One region of the Bacillus sp. SRL337 genome, then DNA from elsewhere that is predicted to be linked to it. Evidence: a T-box and tRNA genes for the amino acid it is inferred to sense, from the RefSeq annotation. Region 1 holds a T-box; the other holds one or more tRNA genes.
The links. A T-box is a leader RNA that pairs with one kind of tRNA and senses whether it is charged. The one in region 1 lies ahead of tyrS (tyrosine--tRNA ligase), so its partner is inferred to be a tRNA-Tyr.
Positions count from the first base shown of each region.

Region 2: it encodes a tRNA-Tyr, which carries the amino acid that the T-box ahead of tyrS (tyrosine--tRNA ligase) is inferred to sense. The anticodon was not compared.

Region 1 covers NZ_OZ481793.1:214,296-223,602, reverse strand. Annotated here, with positions in the region: gene AC4E8A_RS01175 (ABC transporter permease subunit) at 1-159, opposite strand, end outside; gene AC4E8A_RS01170 (DUF1002 domain-containing protein) at 1,160-2,080, opposite strand; gene AC4E8A_RS01165 (GNAT family N-acetyltransferase) at 2,140-2,679, opposite strand; gene cspD (cold-shock protein CspD) at 3,515-3,715, opposite strand; gene tyrS (tyrosine--tRNA ligase) at 3,824-5,059, opposite strand; T-box leader at 5,337-5,547, opposite strand; gene AC4E8A_RS01150 (CBO0543 family protein) at 5,709-6,221, opposite strand; gene liaG (LiaG family protein) at 6,419-7,285, shown strand; gene AC4E8A_RS01140 (glycine betaine ABC transporter substrate-binding protein) at 7,375-8,265, opposite strand; gene AC4E8A_RS01135 (ABC transporter permease) at 8,284-9,114, opposite strand; gene AC4E8A_RS01130 (quaternary amine ABC transporter ATP-binding protein) at 9,111-9,307, opposite strand, start outside.
Region 2 covers NZ_OZ481793.1:1,112,458-1,121,764, reverse strand. Annotated here, with positions in the region: gene AC4E8A_RS05550 (ABC transporter substrate-binding protein) at 1-562, opposite strand, end outside; gene AC4E8A_RS05545 (carbohydrate ABC transporter permease) at 634-1,461, opposite strand; gene AC4E8A_RS05540 (carbohydrate ABC transporter permease) at 1,461-2,408, opposite strand; tRNA gene AC4E8A_RS05535 (tRNA-Gly) at 2,765-2,838, opposite strand; tRNA gene AC4E8A_RS05530 (tRNA-Leu) at 2,849-2,933, opposite strand; tRNA gene AC4E8A_RS05525 (tRNA-Cys) at 2,941-3,014, opposite strand; tRNA gene AC4E8A_RS05520 (tRNA-Gly) at 3,017-3,091, opposite strand; tRNA gene AC4E8A_RS05515 (tRNA-Gln) at 3,096-3,170, opposite strand; tRNA gene AC4E8A_RS05510 (tRNA-His) at 3,215-3,290, opposite strand; tRNA gene AC4E8A_RS05505 (tRNA-Trp) at 3,303-3,376, opposite strand; tRNA gene AC4E8A_RS05500 (tRNA-Tyr) at 3,401-3,484, opposite strand; tRNA gene AC4E8A_RS05495 (tRNA-Thr) at 3,497-3,572, opposite strand; tRNA gene AC4E8A_RS05490 (tRNA-Phe) at 3,585-3,660, opposite strand; tRNA gene AC4E8A_RS05485 (tRNA-Asp) at 3,819-3,895, opposite strand; tRNA gene AC4E8A_RS05480 (tRNA-Met) at 3,966-4,039, opposite strand; tRNA gene AC4E8A_RS05475 (tRNA-Val) at 4,062-4,137, opposite strand; tRNA gene AC4E8A_RS05470 (tRNA-Glu) at 4,156-4,230, opposite strand; tRNA gene AC4E8A_RS05465 (tRNA-Ser) at 4,241-4,332, opposite strand; tRNA gene AC4E8A_RS05460 (tRNA-Asn) at 4,339-4,413, opposite strand; rRNA gene rrf (5S ribosomal RNA) at 4,422-4,538, opposite strand; rRNA gene AC4E8A_RS05450 (23S ribosomal RNA) at 4,729-7,664, opposite strand; rRNA gene AC4E8A_RS05445 (16S ribosomal RNA) at 8,073-9,307, opposite strand, start outside.

The DNA of each region.
Region 1 (9,307 bases):
CGCAACAGCAAACTTGAGAAATTCCTCCAAGTAGCCAATCCCGTTATATATTCCTCTCTCCTTGAAAGCCTGGGGAGCTATACTGACAAACACAATCCCAACGATCCCAAGAATATAATAGAATGGAATTTTGATTAACAAAGATAACTTACTCTTCATACCCACCCTCCCTTTCGTAATTATTGTAATGTTTTTGTAAAATTTATTCAATTCAAAATTTTATTTGGGAGGTGTGTCCATCTAAAATGATATCCACTGATATTCAGGTGCCCCGGTAGTTGATGTTGATGTCCTCATGGATTTTTATGACTTCATATTGAATATTCAAAACCTCCTGCTCGCTAACAAACAGCACTTCACCGCCTTTTACCCATTCCACCTCCTCATACGACCTCTATGACCGCATCGATTCCTCCTTCTCTCCCATTCCACCTCCTCATACGACCTCTATGACCTCATCGATTTCTCCTTCTCTCCCATTCCACCTCCTCATACGAACTCTATGACCGCATCGATTTCTCTTCTACTCCCATTCCACCTCCTCATACGACCTCTATGACCACATCGATTTCTCCTTCTCTCCCATTCCACCTCCTCATACGACCTCTATGACCGCATCGATTCCTCCTTCTCTCCCATTCCACCTCCTCATACGACCTCTATGACCTCATCGATTTCTCCTTCTCTCCCATTCCACCTCCTCATACGAACTCTATGACCGCATCGATTTCTCTTCTACTCCCATTCCACCTCCTCATACGACCTCTATGACCACATCGATTTCTCCTTCTCTCCCATTCCACCTCCTCATACGACCTCTATGACCTCATCGATTCCTCCTTCTCTCCCATTCCACCTCCTCATACGACCTCTATGACCTCATCGATTCCTCTTCTACGCCCATTCCACCTCCTCATAGAGAAGTGGGTTCCCGACATAACCACAAGTTCTTTTATAAAGGCTGTTCTTGTATATATTTTCCCCCTGATACTAAGTATTTTCGCTCTGAACGAAGAGAGAAGCTCTTTTCTAAAAAGGGTCTTTCCAGTTCATTACGGCACTATCTTTCGAAATAATTATCAAATAGGAACAAAGTTTACGAAAGAGCCTTTTATAAAAAGAAAAAATCCGGAAGATCACCTCCCGGATTCACAATTCTTTATTTAAATAAATCGGCAATTGATTGAAACAGGTTTTTGAAGAAGTCCAGGATTCCTTGCAGAAATCCTTTTCCTTCCTCACCCACTACGTCTTCCAATCTCTGTTTGATATCCTTTGATATATCTTCCAGCTGCCCTTTCACATTATCGAAATTGATATCGAGATTTCTCATTTTATCAAACAAGTCGATTAGCAACTGGCGATCTTCCGGACTTAATTCAATCTTTAGTTTCTTGAGCTGTTCACTGACAATCCGCTCAACATCTTCTTTTGTAGCGGGATTCTGTTCAGCAATTTCCTTTTTAATTTCTGTCAAGAGTTCACTGACCTTCTCCTGACTCATTCCTTCTTCTTTTGCCAGTTCCGTGGCAATGCCAAGCTCTTCATTGGCAACTTCCATTCGGACTGAATCCAGCTTTTCTCCGCTGACTTCATAGGCTTTATAAATGCCTGTGAGTGCAGAGTGTCCGCTGACCTTTATAGGGGAAGCTACAATGACCGTGGCGTCCTCTACTCCTGCTGTCAATAAAGCGTTGGCATACATTTCATCTGTTACTTCTGTGATATTTCCTGGAGTGGCTCTTTCAATGACAAGGCCTTCTCCTTTTTCTTTTCTTGTGATTTTAGCAGATGAAAACATTCTTGCATTTCTGTCTTCACCTTGTATATAACGGGCAAGATCTTCGCCTGTCACCGTAATTTCCTCAACCATTTCAGGGTCGTTCACATCAAGGGCTTTCCTGACTTCATCCTTTTGAGCCTCAGACAGGGATTCTCCAAGAACCACAATCGGAAGGCCGAATTTCTCATTTATACTATCCTGGTTCGTTTCATTATCGGCTGCGATGACTGTACTATTTACCACTAGACCAAAAAAGACTGCAAGAATTAAAGCGATTCTACTCCATTGCTTCACCATTCAATTAGTTCTCCTTTTTCAAAAAAGATAGCTTACAGGACCATCATATCATTTTACCTCTAATATATGTCTACTTTTTTCTTCCATTCATCCTCAAGGATGCTCATCTCCCATAAGCTCCAAAACTCATTTCCAAACCTTTGGACGTCACGTTTGAGCCCTTCCTTTTGGAAACCGGTCTTTTCATAGCATTTTATCGCTGAGTGGTTAAAGTCATAGACACCGAGACTCACCCGATGGAGTTTTTGTTCACCAAACGCCACCTTCAGGATTTCAACCATCATGCGGTTCCCGATACCTTTTCCTCGCATCGAGTCATCGCCGACCAGCACCCGGCAGACACGGGCAGACAGGTTCTTCTTGTCGATGCTTTCCAGCGAGATATGGCCGACCGCTCTTCCGGAAGCCTGCTCAACCACCTTGTAAATGTACTTTTGACTGTCTTCTTGGTTTGCTCCCGCGATATGGGAACGCAGTTTGCTGCGGGTCAGCGGATAGCCGAAGCCGCCTCCGCCCCATTGGATATATTCCCGTTCAGAGTCGAACCAGCCAATCAGCTGGTCAAAATCATGTTCCTCGAAATACTGTAATTCAATCATGAAGACACCACCTTTTTAACGTTTTAATACCCTGTTTCGTTTTGGTGACACGGGATTTTGGGTTTGAAATGCTTAGTATGAGAGAATGCTTGTGAGTCTATCGACGAGTTGGTGGTTCTATCGAAGAGTCCGCCCAGGCTACCGAAGAGTTTACTGCTTCTATCGCTGACCTTTTTTTCTATCAGTGTTGGGAATAGTGCCTCCCTATTCGCTGCCTCCATGATGCACTCTTATCTTGTATCTGATCCAAAATGTGGCTTATGAACGGTCTATGAGGCACCCTAACCCAGCTTTCAACTTAATAATGCGTCTCATGAACACTCCATGACGCACTCTTATTTCGTTTTCACCTTGGAAAATGGCTTATAAGCCCTTCATGGGACACGCTAATTTATTTTTCACTTAATAATGCGTCTCATGAACACTCCATGTCGCAATCTTATCTCGTTTTCACCCTAAAAAATGGCTTATAAGCCCTTCATGGGACACGCTAATTTATTTTTCACTTAATAATGTGTCTCATAAACACTCCATGTCGCAATCTTATCTCGTTTTCACCTTAAAAAATGGCTTATGAGCCCTTCATGGGACACGCTAATTTATTTTTCACTTAATAAAGCGTCTCATGAACACTCCATGTCGCAATCTTATCTCATTTCCAACACACAACGTGACTCATAAACACTCTATGGCACACCTTAATAACAATCCGTCTCATGCCGCCCATGAATCCTTAATCCAATCGACTTTCCCCCTATAAGCCCTCCATCCCAACCGCCACACAAAAAAACAAGCCCTCATTGAAGAGGGCTTGTTTTATAAGGTTCATTCATTATTAGAGTTTTTGGACGTTTGTCGCTTGAGGTCCACGCTGGCCTTCTTCAATATCGAAAGAAACTTCCTGGCCTTCTTCTAAGCTTTTGTAACCTTCACCTTGAATTGCTGAGAAGTGTACAAATACGTCGTCTCCGCCTTCGCGCTCGATGAATCCAAAACCTTTTTCACTGTTGAACCATTTTACTTTACCTTGTTCCATTTTACTTTTCCTCCTAATGTCTAACAAAACAAACATTTCGTTATAGTATTTTACTCAATTTATTATACCCAGCAGCTCCCGACTTAAACATGTATTACCAAATTATTTTTATTTTAGTTTGATTTTGGCGAATTTTCGTTTGCCGACCCCAATGATCAGCCCATCTGTTAGAACAGTTACAAAAGCGGGATCCTCCACTTTGCTCCCGTTGATTTTCACTCCGCCGTTGCCGATCATTCGGCGTGCTTCGCTTTTTGAGCTCATCATGTTGAGCTCCACCAACAGGTCTACAACAGGCACTTCCTTTTCTTTTTCCCATTGAACTACAGGAATATCTTCAGGAAGCGCTCCCTTTTGGAAAACGGACTTGAACTGCGATTGAGCTTTCTGGGCAGCTTCCTCTCCATGGTACATCCGGACGAGGGTACGTCCCAACAGCATCTTTGCATCCCGCGGATGAAAGCTGCCATTTTCAAGATTTTCGCTGATTTCCTTCTTTTCTTCCAACGACAAATCTGTTGTCAGTTTGAAGTATTTTACCATCAGTTCATCCGGGATGGACATCGTTTTGCCAAACATCTCATGGGGATTCTCATCGATGCCGATGTAGTTATGCTTCGACTTCGACATTTTATCTTTTCCGTCAAGGCCCTCGAGCAACGGCAGGAGCATGACCACCTGTTTTTCTTTTCCAAAGTGCTCCTGCAGTCCGCGGCCCATTAAAACATTGAAATGCTGGTCCGTCCCGCCAAGCTCTATATCACTCTCCAGGACGACTGAATCGTAGCCCTGCATCAGCGGGTAGAAGAACTCATGAAGCGAAATCGGCTTTCCGGTTGATAGTCTTTCCGAGAAATCATTGCGTTCAAGCAGCCTTGCCACAGTTATGCTTCCCGCCAAGTGGATGACATCCTCCAGATTCAATTTCTTGAGCCACTTTGAATTATAGAAAAGCTCAACTTTTTCTTGGTCGAGTACTTTTCCAAATTGCTCGAAGTATGTCGCTGCGTTATGTTTGACCTCTTCATCTGTCAGCTGCTTCCTCACTGCTGACTTCCCGGTGGGATCCCCAATTTTCCCTGTAAAATCACCAATGATTAACTGGACGATATGCCCATTCTCTTGAAACTGCCTCATTTTATTTAACACAACCGTATGACCGATATGCACATCCGGAGCAGTCGGGTCAAGACCAAGCTTGATCTTGAGCGGTGCATTTGTCACAATTGATTTCGCGATTTTCTGCTTCAGTTCGGCTTCAGGGATGATTTCCTGGGCACCTCCTGAATAGACTTCGAACTGCCTTTCTACTTCTTTTAACTGGTGTTCATTCAGGTCTTTCATCCAATCTACCACCCTGTTCTCCTCCTTTAATGTTCTTTAGAGAGCGCTGTTTCTACACTAATTCTCCTTCCTTTTACAAGCAGAACGAAGCTGGACGGCCAGCGACTATGAGGTTTCGGTGTTTCTCCTGACCACCTTAGCCCCACAGCCCAGTGCGAGCTTCCTTTCTGACTCCCGTGACGCTGAACCGCCTCTTCTGCTTTTATTCAACTGAGGGATGCCCGAGGCCTGCCGGCAGCGGAAATCCATTTTTCCAAAATAAAAAACCACATCCCAAAAAAGGGACGTGGTTTTGCACGCGGTACCACCCTCGTTGAAGATTTCTCTTCCACTCAAAGAATTAACGGCTCATCCGTCCTTTGCTACTGCAAGTTCGCAAAGAAAGCTCGAGGAGGTAATTCACAGCCACCTGTATACCAGCTTCCACCAGCCGCCGGCTCTCTGAGATAGGGAGATGATCTGCTACTTATTCCTGTCAACGCTGAAATATAAATTAGAAACAGTTTACCGGATGCCGCTGGAAAATACAAGAAGTTTTTTATTTTCGTTTATCTTTTTGCTTTTTTAAATACAGCCCCATCAAAACATAGGTACCTATCCATAAAACGAGAAATACCGGGAGACTCAAGATTGACATAAAGAACACCTTCTATTTCATGTCCTCAAGCGACGGATGAAACATCAGCAGTAAAATAGCAATGACCGGTACAGAAATAATTAGTGCGAGCAGCTTATTTTTATGATGCAGCCTGAGCATGACAAACATGATGACATTAAAAACCAGCGACCAGCTCACATTCCACCCATTTTCATAAATAAACAAGCCTCTTTTATAAAAGATATATTCAAGGAAAGTGAAATACGCAATCCAAATCAACGAATATACAAATTTTTTCTTTCCTAGAGGATAGAAGCGCAAGTAAATCATGATGACAATTGGCAGTATAAAATAGGAAAATGTCAGTTCTATCAGAGTGTGGTTCAACCATTCCACCGTCACTGCTTTGTATTCCCATAGCGTATGATTGTAGAACAAAAAGTTATATGTAAGGTTACAGATCAAATAATACTGGACGGTGGGGTAATACTCCTTCCAACGCTTCCAGTCCACAAACAGGACAGCAAAAAGTAAATATACAATGACAACAAGCAGTAAGTACATAGCCACTCACATTCTCCGGTTTTTGCTTTCATTCTGCCACTTACAGGCACTTTTTATAACACTTCCCTTTCCTTTCGGCAAAATCTCTTCTACGTCTCTGGTCTTACTGCAAAATAAACCGCCGGTGTCATTGTATAAACCTGGTAAACACAATAAGATGGAAATATAGAAAACGATACAGAAACGAGGGAATAAACTTGAAAAATATATTTGCAATTATCATTGCGGCCATGGTCGTCGGATCTGTCTTCATCATTCTCAACGATAATACCTCTTTATTTGCCTCTGGAAAAAAGACAGGGGAAAACAGTGTTGCTGTCGTTGAGGACATAGATAATATTGAAATTGATGTCGCCAGCAGCAATACCGTTGTCATACCGCAAGACCGGAATGATGTGGAAGCAGAACTTGAAGGAAAAGGGAACTTGATTGTCAGTTCCAAGGGGAATGATATCCGGGTCGAAGTGAAACGTAAATGGTTCAGCTGGATCTCATTCAATCAAAAATCAGAGCTGACTGTATATATCCCCGAGAATTTCGACCGGGATATGGACATTAATATTGGTTCGGGCAGTCTTGAATTTGGAGGACCGTCCTCTTCCCATCCAATGGCGCTTGATACATTAAGAACAGACATGAGTTCAGGAAATCTTGAGCTGACTGACATCAAAACGGATAAGTATATTCATAACGGATCATCCGGAAGCCTGACAGCCGATCGTTTCATCACCAGAGAAGGCATCATTGATATCAGTTCAGGCGATGTGAAACTTTATGACTATACCGGCCCTTTGAAAGGAGAGCTTTCATCTGGGGAAATGGAAGTCGAAATCAAGGAACTGAAAGGTGATATCAGCTTTGACCTAAGTTCAGGCGATGTGGGGCTCGACCTGCCGGATGATGCGGATTTCAAGCTCACCGGTGAAGCAAGCAGCGGCAGCATTTCCAGTGAGTTCCCGCTTGCCAATCAAAAAACGGACGGCGGCGATATCTCGGGTACACACGGATCCGGAAAATATAACATCGACGTGTCTGTATCAAGCGGCGACGTGGAAATTTATTGATGCTTTACCCCTTTAACGCAGTGGGGGACTGTCCCCCACTGCGTTAAAGCACTGAAGAGGACCTTGCCTCAGGCAAGGTCCTCTTCAGTTTATTTACCCTTCATTTCTTTTACTTGTTCCTGATGATTATCAATCCAATCCTGAGCCACTTTTTCAGCATCTTGCCCTTCGTCAATCTTGACGATCATTTCTTCGATGTCTTCTACCGGCATCTTCCACTTGCTCAGGAATTCATAAGCTTCGGCTGCCTTATCTTTTAGCTCATTGTTCGTAATGACATGGACTTCAGACGTTTGGAAGTATTCCTCAGGGCTTTTTAATACTTTTAAGTCGTAATTGACAAACATAGGATGCGGACGCCACCCCAAGAACAGCACGGGCTCTTCATTTTCCATCATCCGCTGCGCCTGAGCCAGCATTCCGCCTTCACTGGAGGCGACATATTCCAGGTCCAATCCTAATTTATCAATCATTTCCCTGGAGGTGACCGTCATGCCGGCACCTTCCTCAATTCCATAAATTTTACCGCCGAACAAATCTTCTTTTCCTTTGATATCCTCGACAGATTCAATCCCTTCTGCATAAGCAGGGATGACCCACCCAAGCTCTCCTTCTTTATAGCTGACTGCGGTATCATCAAGCTTATCTCCGTACTTTTCCATGTAGTTGGCATGCATGACAGGGAGCCAGGCATCCATAAACACGTCCAAATCGCCTCTCGCCAAACCAGTATAGACCCCGCCGGCATCCGCCTTGGTTTCATTGACCGTGTACCCCATGTCTTCAAGAATCAGTTTAGCAACCTTAGTTGGCGGCACAGTACTTGTCCAAGGTGTCACGCCGAAATTGACGGTGACTCCTTCATTATTGCCCCCATTTTGTTCGGCATTATCTTCTCCCTCGTCATTCGCACCCGTTCCACAGCCGATCAGCATAAAAGCAGCAATCAGCAGGATGAAGGCAATCCTCCATTTATTCATAACCATGCACTCCTCTCATTATTTTTTCTGGCCGAGCCCCTGCGTAATCCGGTCAAGAATGATAGCCAAAACAACAATCCCCAGACCGCCAACCAAGCCCAATCCTACGTTTACGCTTGATATACCGGCTAAAACAGTGGAACCAAGCCCTGGAGCCCCAATCATCGAGGCAATAACAGCCATCGACAAAGCCAGCATGATCGTTTGGTTGATTCCAGCCATTATGGTAGGAATCGCCACTGGAAGCTGAACCTTTGTCAGCATCTGCCATGATGTAGAGCCGAACGCCTTCGCAGCTTCTACCATATCTGCCGGAACCTGTCTGATCGCCAGACTTGTCATCCTGACAGCCGGCGGTGTAGCAAAGACAAATGTAGATATGACAGCCGGCACTTCACCCAAGCCAAACAGCAGGATGGCAGGAATGAGGTAAACAAAGCTGGGCAGCGTCTGCATAAAGTCAAGAATCGGGCGGACAACTTTATCGAGTGCCTCTGATTTGGCCGCCAAGATCCCCAGCGGTACACCAAGGATAATCGAGAATAGTGTGGCGACCACCACAACCGCCAATGTCAGCATCGCATCCTCCCAGAGATCGACCGAGCCAAGATAAAAGACACCTATCAAGGTAAAGAGGGCGACTCCTTTTCCGGCAAATTTCCAAGCAAGGAGAATGAAAATAATCGACATGACCTCTGCCGGGATCCAGGTGAAAATATCTGCCACTCCATTTATAAAAAACGAAATAATACCGCTGATGGCTTCAAAGAAACCTCCCAGGACAGGAATCAGCCATTCATAAACAAAATCATTTGTCCATTTTTCCAATGGCAATGTAAAATAATTCACTCTGCCGTCACCTCACTTTGTTCTTTACCTAATACAAGTCCCGATAGAATCGAAACCCTGACGATGATCCCCATGAGTTTTTTGTCCTCTACGACAGCAATCGGGTATCTGGACTCTGCTGCCACACCGATAAGATCACTCAGCGGGGTCTGAGGATCTGTTGTAAAATAATCCTGCTCCAGAACATCTTCCA
Region 2 (9,307 bases), 900 kb from region 1:
CGGCTGTTTTTAATTTTTCAGAAGCGGCTTTCAATTCATCGATTGTTGCAGGCGGTTCTGAAACACCTGCTTTCTCAAATAAATCTTTATTGTAGACAAATCCATATCCTTCGAGATTTACAGGCATTCCATAAAGCTTGCCGTCTTCATCAGTCATAGGAACTTTACCTATAGGAAGAACGTGATCAACCCAAGGCTCTCCTGATAGATCTGCCAATTTTTCTTTCCACAGTTCCAACTCTTTAAATCCGCCGTTATTGAAGATATCCGGCTCTTCACCAGAAGCAAACTTTGCCTTCAGCGCTGCACCGTAATCAGCACCGCCCCCGACAGTTTCAAGTTTAACTTTGATGTCTGGATGCTCAGCTTCAAATTCTTTGATCATTTCAGCAAGCTGATCGGCAATTTCCACTTTGAACTGAAAGAAATTCAGGGTAACGACATCATCTCCTGAAGTGGTATCCCCATCTGAATTACCTGAACTGTTTTCAGAAGAAGAGCATCCGGCAGCAATACCGAATACAAATGCGAAAGACATACATAAAAGCAGAAAACGTTTCATAAATGGTTTGACCTCCCTGGTACTTAGTATTATTTTATATAAATTCCCGGAGTTTACCAGGACCTTTATATCTACTTAATGGATCCTGCCGCAATTCCCTTAATAATATGTTTTTGTAGAAATAGGAAGAAGATGATGATTGGCGTAATACCCAGTACCAGTGCCGCAAGTCCCATATCCCATTGTTTTGTATATTGGGCAAAGAATGAGCTTGCTGCCAAAGGAATCGTCCTCAATTCAGCATCTTGCAATACCAACAGAGGCAGCAGATAGTCATTCCAGATCCACAGTGTGTTCAGGATGATGACCGTAACGGTAATCGGTTTTAGGAGCGGAAAAACGATCCGCCAAAATACCCCGAATGGGCTGCAGCCATCAATCATCGCAGATTCCTCGATTTCCACCGGAACTGTTTTTACAAACCCGTGGTAAAGGAACAATGATAGTGGAACGCCAAAGCCGAAATACATGATGATAAGGCCATGAAGGCTGTTGGTCAGAAGTAGAGCGCCTCCCAGCTTCATGAGCGGAATCATCACTGTCTGGAAGGGGATCACCATCGCGGAGACAAACAGGATAAATAAAAGCTTGCTGAACTTGCCTGGCGTCCTTACCATTTTCCACGCGGCCATGGAGCTGATAATGACCAAACCTATATTGCTGAATAACGTTATGATCAGTGAGTTCCAGAAGGCTTTGGGAAAATTGATGACTTCCCATACCTTTATATAATTGGAGAAAAGGAACTCTTCCGGCCATGCAGCAGCATCTATCAATATTGCAGCAAAAGGCTTAACAGAATTGACCAGTACAAAGTAAAAAGGGATAAGAAAGATGAGCCCGATTGTAACTCCAATGATTTCCAGAACAAATGTCCTTTTCGTATAGCGGCTGCCCATTACGCCTCAACCTCCTTCTTCTTCGTCAGCATCACTTGAGCAGTCGTAAAGACAGCTACTACCACAAAGAACAGGATGGATTTCGCTGTACCCAAGCCATAACGGTTATTTTGGAATGCCTCCTGATAAATGTTAATGGCAACTGATTGAGTGGAATTGAATGGCCCACCTCCAGTCAGGGAGATATTCAAGTCAAAAATCTTGAATGCCATAGAAATTGTCAGGAAGAAACATATTGTAAATGCAGGCAGAATCAACGGGATAATAATTTTTGTCAGTACAGCCCAGCTTGAAGCCCCGTCTATTTTCGCTGCCTCCAATAAGGATGTATCCACTCCTTGAAGTGCTGCTACATAAATTACCATCATATAACCGCTGATCTGCCAGGCGAAGACAATGACAATCCCCCAAAACGCTGTCGTCTCATCCCCAAGCCATGGCATCTTGAAGAATCCGAGACCTGTCATATTTCCTACCGAGGCGAACCCTTTGACGAAGATGAACTGCCAGATAAAACCGAGCAGCAGCCCTCCGATCACATTCGGGATGAAAAATACTGTCCTTAATATATTTCTTGTTTTCAATGCTGCAGTCAGAAGAAGGGCAAAGCTGAACCCGATCAGGTTACTGATCACAACAGCTGCCAGCATAAACTTAGTTGTAAATTTGAATGATTCATAGAAAGCTGTGTCATTTGTGAAAATCTTTGTGTAGTTTTCAAACCCTACCCATTGAACAGCAGAACTGACTCCATTCCATGATGTAAACGAATAATAAAGCCCCATTAAGAATGGAATGATCTGAATCACCAGAAAAAAAAGCAGAGCAGGCCCTACAAACGCTGCATAGATAAGAATGCTCTTGTACTTTACCTTTTTCTTCGCTGCTCTGTTAAGCTGCCTCTTTGGGCTCACAGGTTCTGTTTCGATCTTTGTCTTCACTAGCATCACCGCCTTTAAATGAATTTCTTTCCTAAAGTATAATGGAAGCGCTTTCTAGTAAGGGTATACAATATTGACAAGGAAGGAGCACTATTGTGATTAGTTGGGAGTTGGTCTCTTAAATTGGTGACAGTCACTCCCCGAATCATGTTGGTTTTTGTCGAAAACAAGGGATCGGTTGAACGGATTCCTTCCATAAAAGACAGGGGCAGATCAGAGGGAGTTGGCTGGATAATTGCTGCAGGAAGCTATTCACAGAGAACTTGGTATGATAGTGTAATTCCATTTAAATTTATGGTCTATATCAAAAGGAACAGCAAAAAAACCTTTCTCACAATGAGAAAGGTTTGAGTTTGTATGTATGGAGCGGGTGAAGGGAATCGAACCCTCATCATCAGCTTGGAAGGCTGAGGTTTTACCACTAAACTACACCCGCAATATACATATGGTACCGGTGGCCGGGGTCGAACCGGCACTCCAGAAGGAACACGATTTTGAGTCGTGCGCGTCTGCCAATTCCGCCACACCGGCAAGTGTTTGGAGGCGGCAACCGGATTTGAACCGGTGATAGAGGTTTTGCAGACCTCTGCCTTACCACTTGGCTATGCCGCCATTGGAGCGGAAGACGGGATTCGAACCCGCGACCCCCACCTTGGCAAGGTGGTGTTCTACCACTGAACTACTTCCGCTTATTGGCTGGGCTAGCTGGATTCGAACCAACGCATGTCGCAGTCAAAGTGCGATGCCTTACCGCTTGGCTATAGCCCACTGATATAATTATATGCAATTAAGAACAAATTAGTGAAAACTTATGGGGCGACTGATGGGAATCGAACCCACGAATGTCGGAACCACAATCCGATGCGTTAACCACTTCGCCACAATCGCCATAAGCTAAATTGGCAGGGGTAGTAGGAATCGAACCCACACTGGAGGTTTTGGAGACCTCTGTTCTACCTTTAAACTATACCCCTATGAAATTATTTACTTTATAAAAGTGGTGGAGGGGGGCAGATTCGAACTGCCGAACCCGAAGGAGCGGATTTACAGTCCGCCGCGTTTAGCCACTTCGCTACCCCTCCATATATTCCCGATGGTGCCGGCAAGAGGACTTGAACCCCCAACCTACTGATTACAAGTCAGTTGCTCTACCAGTTGAGCTACACCGGCATTTTTAGAAAATGGTGGCTCAGGACGGAATCGAACCGCCGACACATGGATTTTCAGTCCATTGCTCTACCAACTGAGCTACTGAGCCGTAATAGTTTCGGCTTCCGCTAAACTTTAAATCTCTTCGTCAGTTCCATCGCTCATATCCTCACGCACCTCCAGTGCGCTCCGGTATTCGCTCAGTCACTTCCTTGACCTTTTCGTTTATCGAACCCCTCTTAGTTTGGACTAAGATCTTTTTAAAAATGGCGGTCCGGACGGGACTCGAACCCGCGACCTCCTGCGTGACAGGCAGGCATTCTAACCAACTGAACTACCGGACCAAAGATTTTTGCCGTTAGGCAAAATATCTATCCTTAACATAAGGAGCAAACCTATTTGTCAAGAATGGTATTGCGGGGGCAGGATTTGAACCTGCGACCTTCGGGTTATGAGCCCGACGAGCTACCGAACTGCTCCACCCCGCGACGATTTATAATAATGATTGAATGGTGGAGGATGACGGGATCGAACCGCCGACCCTCTGCTTGTAAGGCAGATGCTCTCCCAGCTGAGCTAATCCTCCATATTTTGTTTTGTGAGTTGGTGACCCGTACGGGATTCGAACCCGTGTTACCGCCGTGAAAGGGCGGTGTCTTAACCGCTTGACCAACGGGCCGTATGTATAATGGCGGAGAGCAAGGGATTTGAACCCTTGAGACAGGGTTACCCGCCTACACGATTTCCAATCGTGCTCCTTCGGCCACTCGGACAGCTCTCCATTTTTTGGCTCCGCAGGCAGGACTCGAACCTGCGACCGATCGGTTAACAGCCGATAGCTCTACCACTGAGCTACTGCGGAATAATTCAGCCTGGCGACGTCCTACTCTCACAGGGGGAAATCCCCCAACTACCATCGGCGCTGAAGAGCTTAACTTCCGTGTTCGGCATGGGAACGGGTGTGACCTCTTCGCCTTTGTCACCAGACAATGTCTTTTTTAAGGACAAGTTCTATTATATCGAGTTATATAATTTTTTCAAGTCTTTTTTTAAAAAATCTTTTAAAATTATTCACTCAAAACTAGATAAAGGTCATGAAGAATCAGAAAGGATTCCGAATTTCGCTATTTTGCAATCCAGCTCCGGCGGCTATTAAAAGCCGCCTGCGCTTTTTAACGTGGTTAAGTCCTCGATCGATTAGTATCTGTCAGCTGCACGTGTCGCCACGCTTCCACCTCAGACCTATCTACCTGATCATCTTTCAGGGATCTTACTCACATAAAGTGATGGGAAATCTCATCTCGAGGGGGGCTTCATGCTTAGATGCTTTCAGCACTTATCCCTTCCGCACATAGCTACCCAGCGATGCCTTTGGCAAGACAACTGGTACACCAGCGGTGCGTCCATCCCGGTCCTCTCGTACTAAGGACAGCTCCTCTCAAATTTCCTGCGCCCACGACGGATAGGGACCGAACTGTCTCACGACGTTCTGAACCCAGCTCGCGTACCGCTTTAATGGGCGAACAGCCCAACCCTTGGGACCGACTACAGCCCCAGGATGCGATGAGCCGACATCGAGGTGCCAAACCTCCCCGTCGATGTGGACTCTTGGGGGAGATAAGCCTGTTATCCCCGGGGTAGCTTTTATCCGTTGAGCGATGGCCCTTCCATGCGGAACCACCGGATCACTAAGCCCGACTTTCGTCCCTGCTCGACTTGTAGGTCTCGCAGTCAAGCTCCCTTGTGCCTTTACACTCTGCGAATGATTTCCAACCATTCTGAGGGAACCTTTGGGCGCCTCCGTTACTCTTTAGGAGGCGACCGCCCCAGTCAAACTGCCCACCTGACACTGTCTCCCACCCCGATCAGGGGCGCGGGTTAGAAGTTCAACACAGCCAGGGTAGTATCCCACCAGCGCCTCCACCGAAGCTGGCGCTCCGGTTTCCAAGGCTCCTACCTATCCTGTACAAGCTGTGCCAAAATTCAATATCAGGCTACAGTAAAGCTCCACGGGGTCTTTCCGTCCTGTCGCGGGTAACCTGCATCTTCACAGGTACTATAATTTCACCGAGTCTCTCGTTGAGACAGTGCCCAGATCGTTGCGCCTTTCGTGCGGGTCGGAACTTACCCGACAAGGAATTTCGCTACCTTAGGACCGTTATAGTTACGGCCGCCGTTTACTGGGGCTTCGGTTCGCACCTTCGCTTGCGCTAAGCACTCCCCTTAACCTTCCAGCACCGGGCAGGCGTCAGCCCCTATACTTCGCCTTACGGCTTCGCAGAGACCTGTGTTTTTGCTAAACAGTCGCCTGGGCCTATTCACTGCGGCTCTCTCGGGCTTGCACCCTACCAGAGCACCCCTTCTCCCGAAGTTACGGGGTCATTTTGCCGAGTTCCTTAACGAGAGTTCTCTCGCTCACCTTAGGATTCTCTCCTCGCCTACCTGTGTCGGTTTGCGGTACGGGCACCTTTTTCCTCGCTAGAGGCTTTTCTTGGCAGTGTGGAATCAGGAACTTCGGTACTATATTTCCCTCGCTGTCACAGCTCAGCCTTTATGGTGACGGGATTTGCCTCATCACCAGCCTAACTGCTTAGACGCGCATATCCAACAGCGCGCTTACCCTATCCTCCTGCGTCCCCCCATCACTCAAACGGAAAAGAGGTGGTACAGGAATATCAACCTGTTATCCATCGCCTACGCCTTTCGGCCTCGGCTTAGGTCCCGACTAACCCTGAGCGGACGAGCCTTCCTCAGGAAACCTTAGGCATTCGGTGGACAGGATTCTCACCTGTCTTTCGCTACTCATACCGGCATTCTCACTTCTAAGCGCTCCACCAGTCCTTACGGTCCAGCTTCTCAGCCCTTAGAACGCTCTCCTACCACTGACACCAAATGGTGTCAATCCACAGCTTCGGTGATACGTTTAGCCCCGGTACATTTTCGGCGCAGAGTCACTCGACCAGTGAGCTATTACGCACTCTTTAAATGGTGGCTGCTTCTAAGCCAACATCCTGGTTGTCTAAGCAACTCCACATCCTTTTCCACTTAACGTATACTTTGGGACCTTAGCTGGTGGTCTGGGCTGTTTCCCTTTCGACTACGGATCTTATCACTCGCAGTCTGACTCCCATGGATAAGTCTTTGGCATTCGGAGTTTGTCTGAATTCGGTAACCCGATGAGGGCCCCTAGTCCAAACAGTGCTCTACCTCCAAGACTCTTACTACATGAGGCTAGCCCTAAAGCTATTTCGGAGAGAACCAGCTATCTCCAAGTTCGATTGGAATTTCTCCGCTACCCACACCTCATCCCCGCACTTTTCAACGTGCGTGGGTTCGGGCCTCCATTCAGTGTTACCTGAACTTCACCCTGGACATGGGTAGATCACCTGGTTTCGGGTCTACGACCACATACTCATTCGCCCTATTCAGACTCGCTTTCGCTGCGGCTCCGTCTTTCCGACTTAACCTTGCATGGGATCGTAACTCGCCGGTTCATTCTACAAAAGGCACGCCATCACCCGTTAACGGGCTCTGACTACTTGTAGGCACACGGTTTCAGGTTCTATTTCACTCCCCTTCCGGGGTGCTTTTCACCTTTCCCTCACGGTACTGGTTCACTATCGGTCACTAGGGAGTATTTAGCCTTGGGAGATGGTCCTCCCAGCTTCCGACGGGATTTCTCGTGTCCCGCCGTACTCAGGATCCACTCAAGAGGGAACGAAGTTTCGACTACAGGGTTGTTACCTTCTGTGACGAGCCTTTCCAGACTTCTTCGTCTACTTCATTCCTTTGTAACTCCGTATAGAGTGTCCTACAACCCCAAGAGGCAAGCCTCTTGGTTTGGGCTAATCCCGTTTCGCTCGCCGCTACTCAGGGAATCGCGTTTGCTTTCTCTTCCTCCGGGTACTTAGATGTTTCAGTTCCCCGGGTCTGCCTTCCATACTCTATGTATTCAAGTATGGATACTGCACCATTACGTGCAGCGGGTTCCCCCATTCGGAAATCTCCGGATCAAAGCTTACTTACAGCTCCCCGAAGCATATCGGTGTTAGTCCCGTCCTTCATCGGCTCCTAGTGCCAAGGCATCCACCGTGCGCCCTTTCTAACTTAACCATCGGCGAACGATAAGCTTCGGATTGCGGCGTTGCCTTCGTTTCTTCCGCTGCTCATGTACGGTAAGGTACACTCCGCTGCTCAGAAACACGGGCGCCTTGCACTCCTCGCTTCTCCTTCACCTTAGTTTAAAACAATATCTCATAAGAGATATCCTAAAATGGCGAATTCTCGGTTCTTTCTTGACTTTCTTCATGACTATCTTTATCTAGTTTTCAAAGAACAATTATGGTTGGCTATTTTGCTTTCGCAAAAAGCCCTGATGGTCATCGCATTGAAAGGAACTCATAAAGCTCCGCTTCGCTGCGCGATGTTAATGAGGGTTATTTTCGCTGCGCGAAAAAACCTGATTGAACCATCAAAACTGAACAAAACAAAATCAACGCGTCACGTCTCATATATCCTTAGAAAGGAGGTGATCCAGCCGCACCTTCCGATACGGCTACCTTGTTACGACTTCACCCCAATCATCTGTCCCACCTTAGGCGGCTGGCTCCAAAAGGTTACCTCACCGACTTCGGGTGTTACAAACTCTCGTGGTGTGACGGGCGGTGTGTACAAGGCCCGGGAACGTATTCACCGCGGCATGCTGATCCGCGATTACTAGCGATTCCAGCTTCATGCAGGCGAGTTGCAGCCTGCAATCCGAACTGAGAACGGTTTTATGGGATTTGCTAAACCTCGCGGTCTTGCTGCCCTTTGTACCGTCCATTGTAGCACGTGTGTAGCCCAGGTCATAAGGGGCATGATGATTTGACGTCATCCCCACCTTCCTCCGGTTTGTCACCGGCAGTCATCTTAGAGTGCCCAACTGAATGCTGGCAACTAAGATCAAGGGTTGCGCTCGTTGCGGGACTTAACCCAACATCTCACGACACGAGCTGACGACAACCATGCACCACCTGTCACTCTGTCCCCCGAAGGGGAACGCCCTATCTCTAGGGTTGTCAGAGGATGTCAAGACCTGGTAAGGTTCTTCGCGTTGCTTCGAATTAAACCACATGCTCCACCGCTTGTGCGGGCCCCCGTCAATTCCTTTGAGTTTCAGTCTTGCGACCGTACTCCCCAGGCGGAGTGCTTAATGCGTTAGCTGCAGCACTAAAGGGCGGAAACCCTCTAACACTTAGCACTCATCGTTTACGGCGTGGACTACCAGGGTATCTAATCCTGTTTGCTCCCCACGCTTTCGCGCCTCAGCGTCAGTTACAGACCAGAAAGTCGCCTTCGCCACTGGTGTTCCTCCACATATCTACGCATTTCACCGCTACACGTGGAATTCCACTTTCCTCTTCTGTACTCAAGTCCCCCAGTTTCCAATGACCCTCCACGGTTGAGCCGTGGGCTTTCACATCAGACTTAAGAGACCGCCTGCGCGCGCTTTACGCCCAATAATTCCGGACAACGCTTGCCACCTACGTATTACCGCGGCTGCTGGCACGTAGTTAGCCGTGGCTTTCTGGTTAGGTACCGTCAAGGTGCCGCCCTATTCGAACGGCACTTGTTCTTCCCTAACAACAGAGCTTTACGATCCGAAAACCTTCATCACTCACGCGGCGTTGCTCCGTCAGACTTTCGTCCATTGCGGAAGATTCCCTACTGCTGCCTCCCGTAGGAGTCTGGGCCGTGTCTCAGTCCCAGTGTGG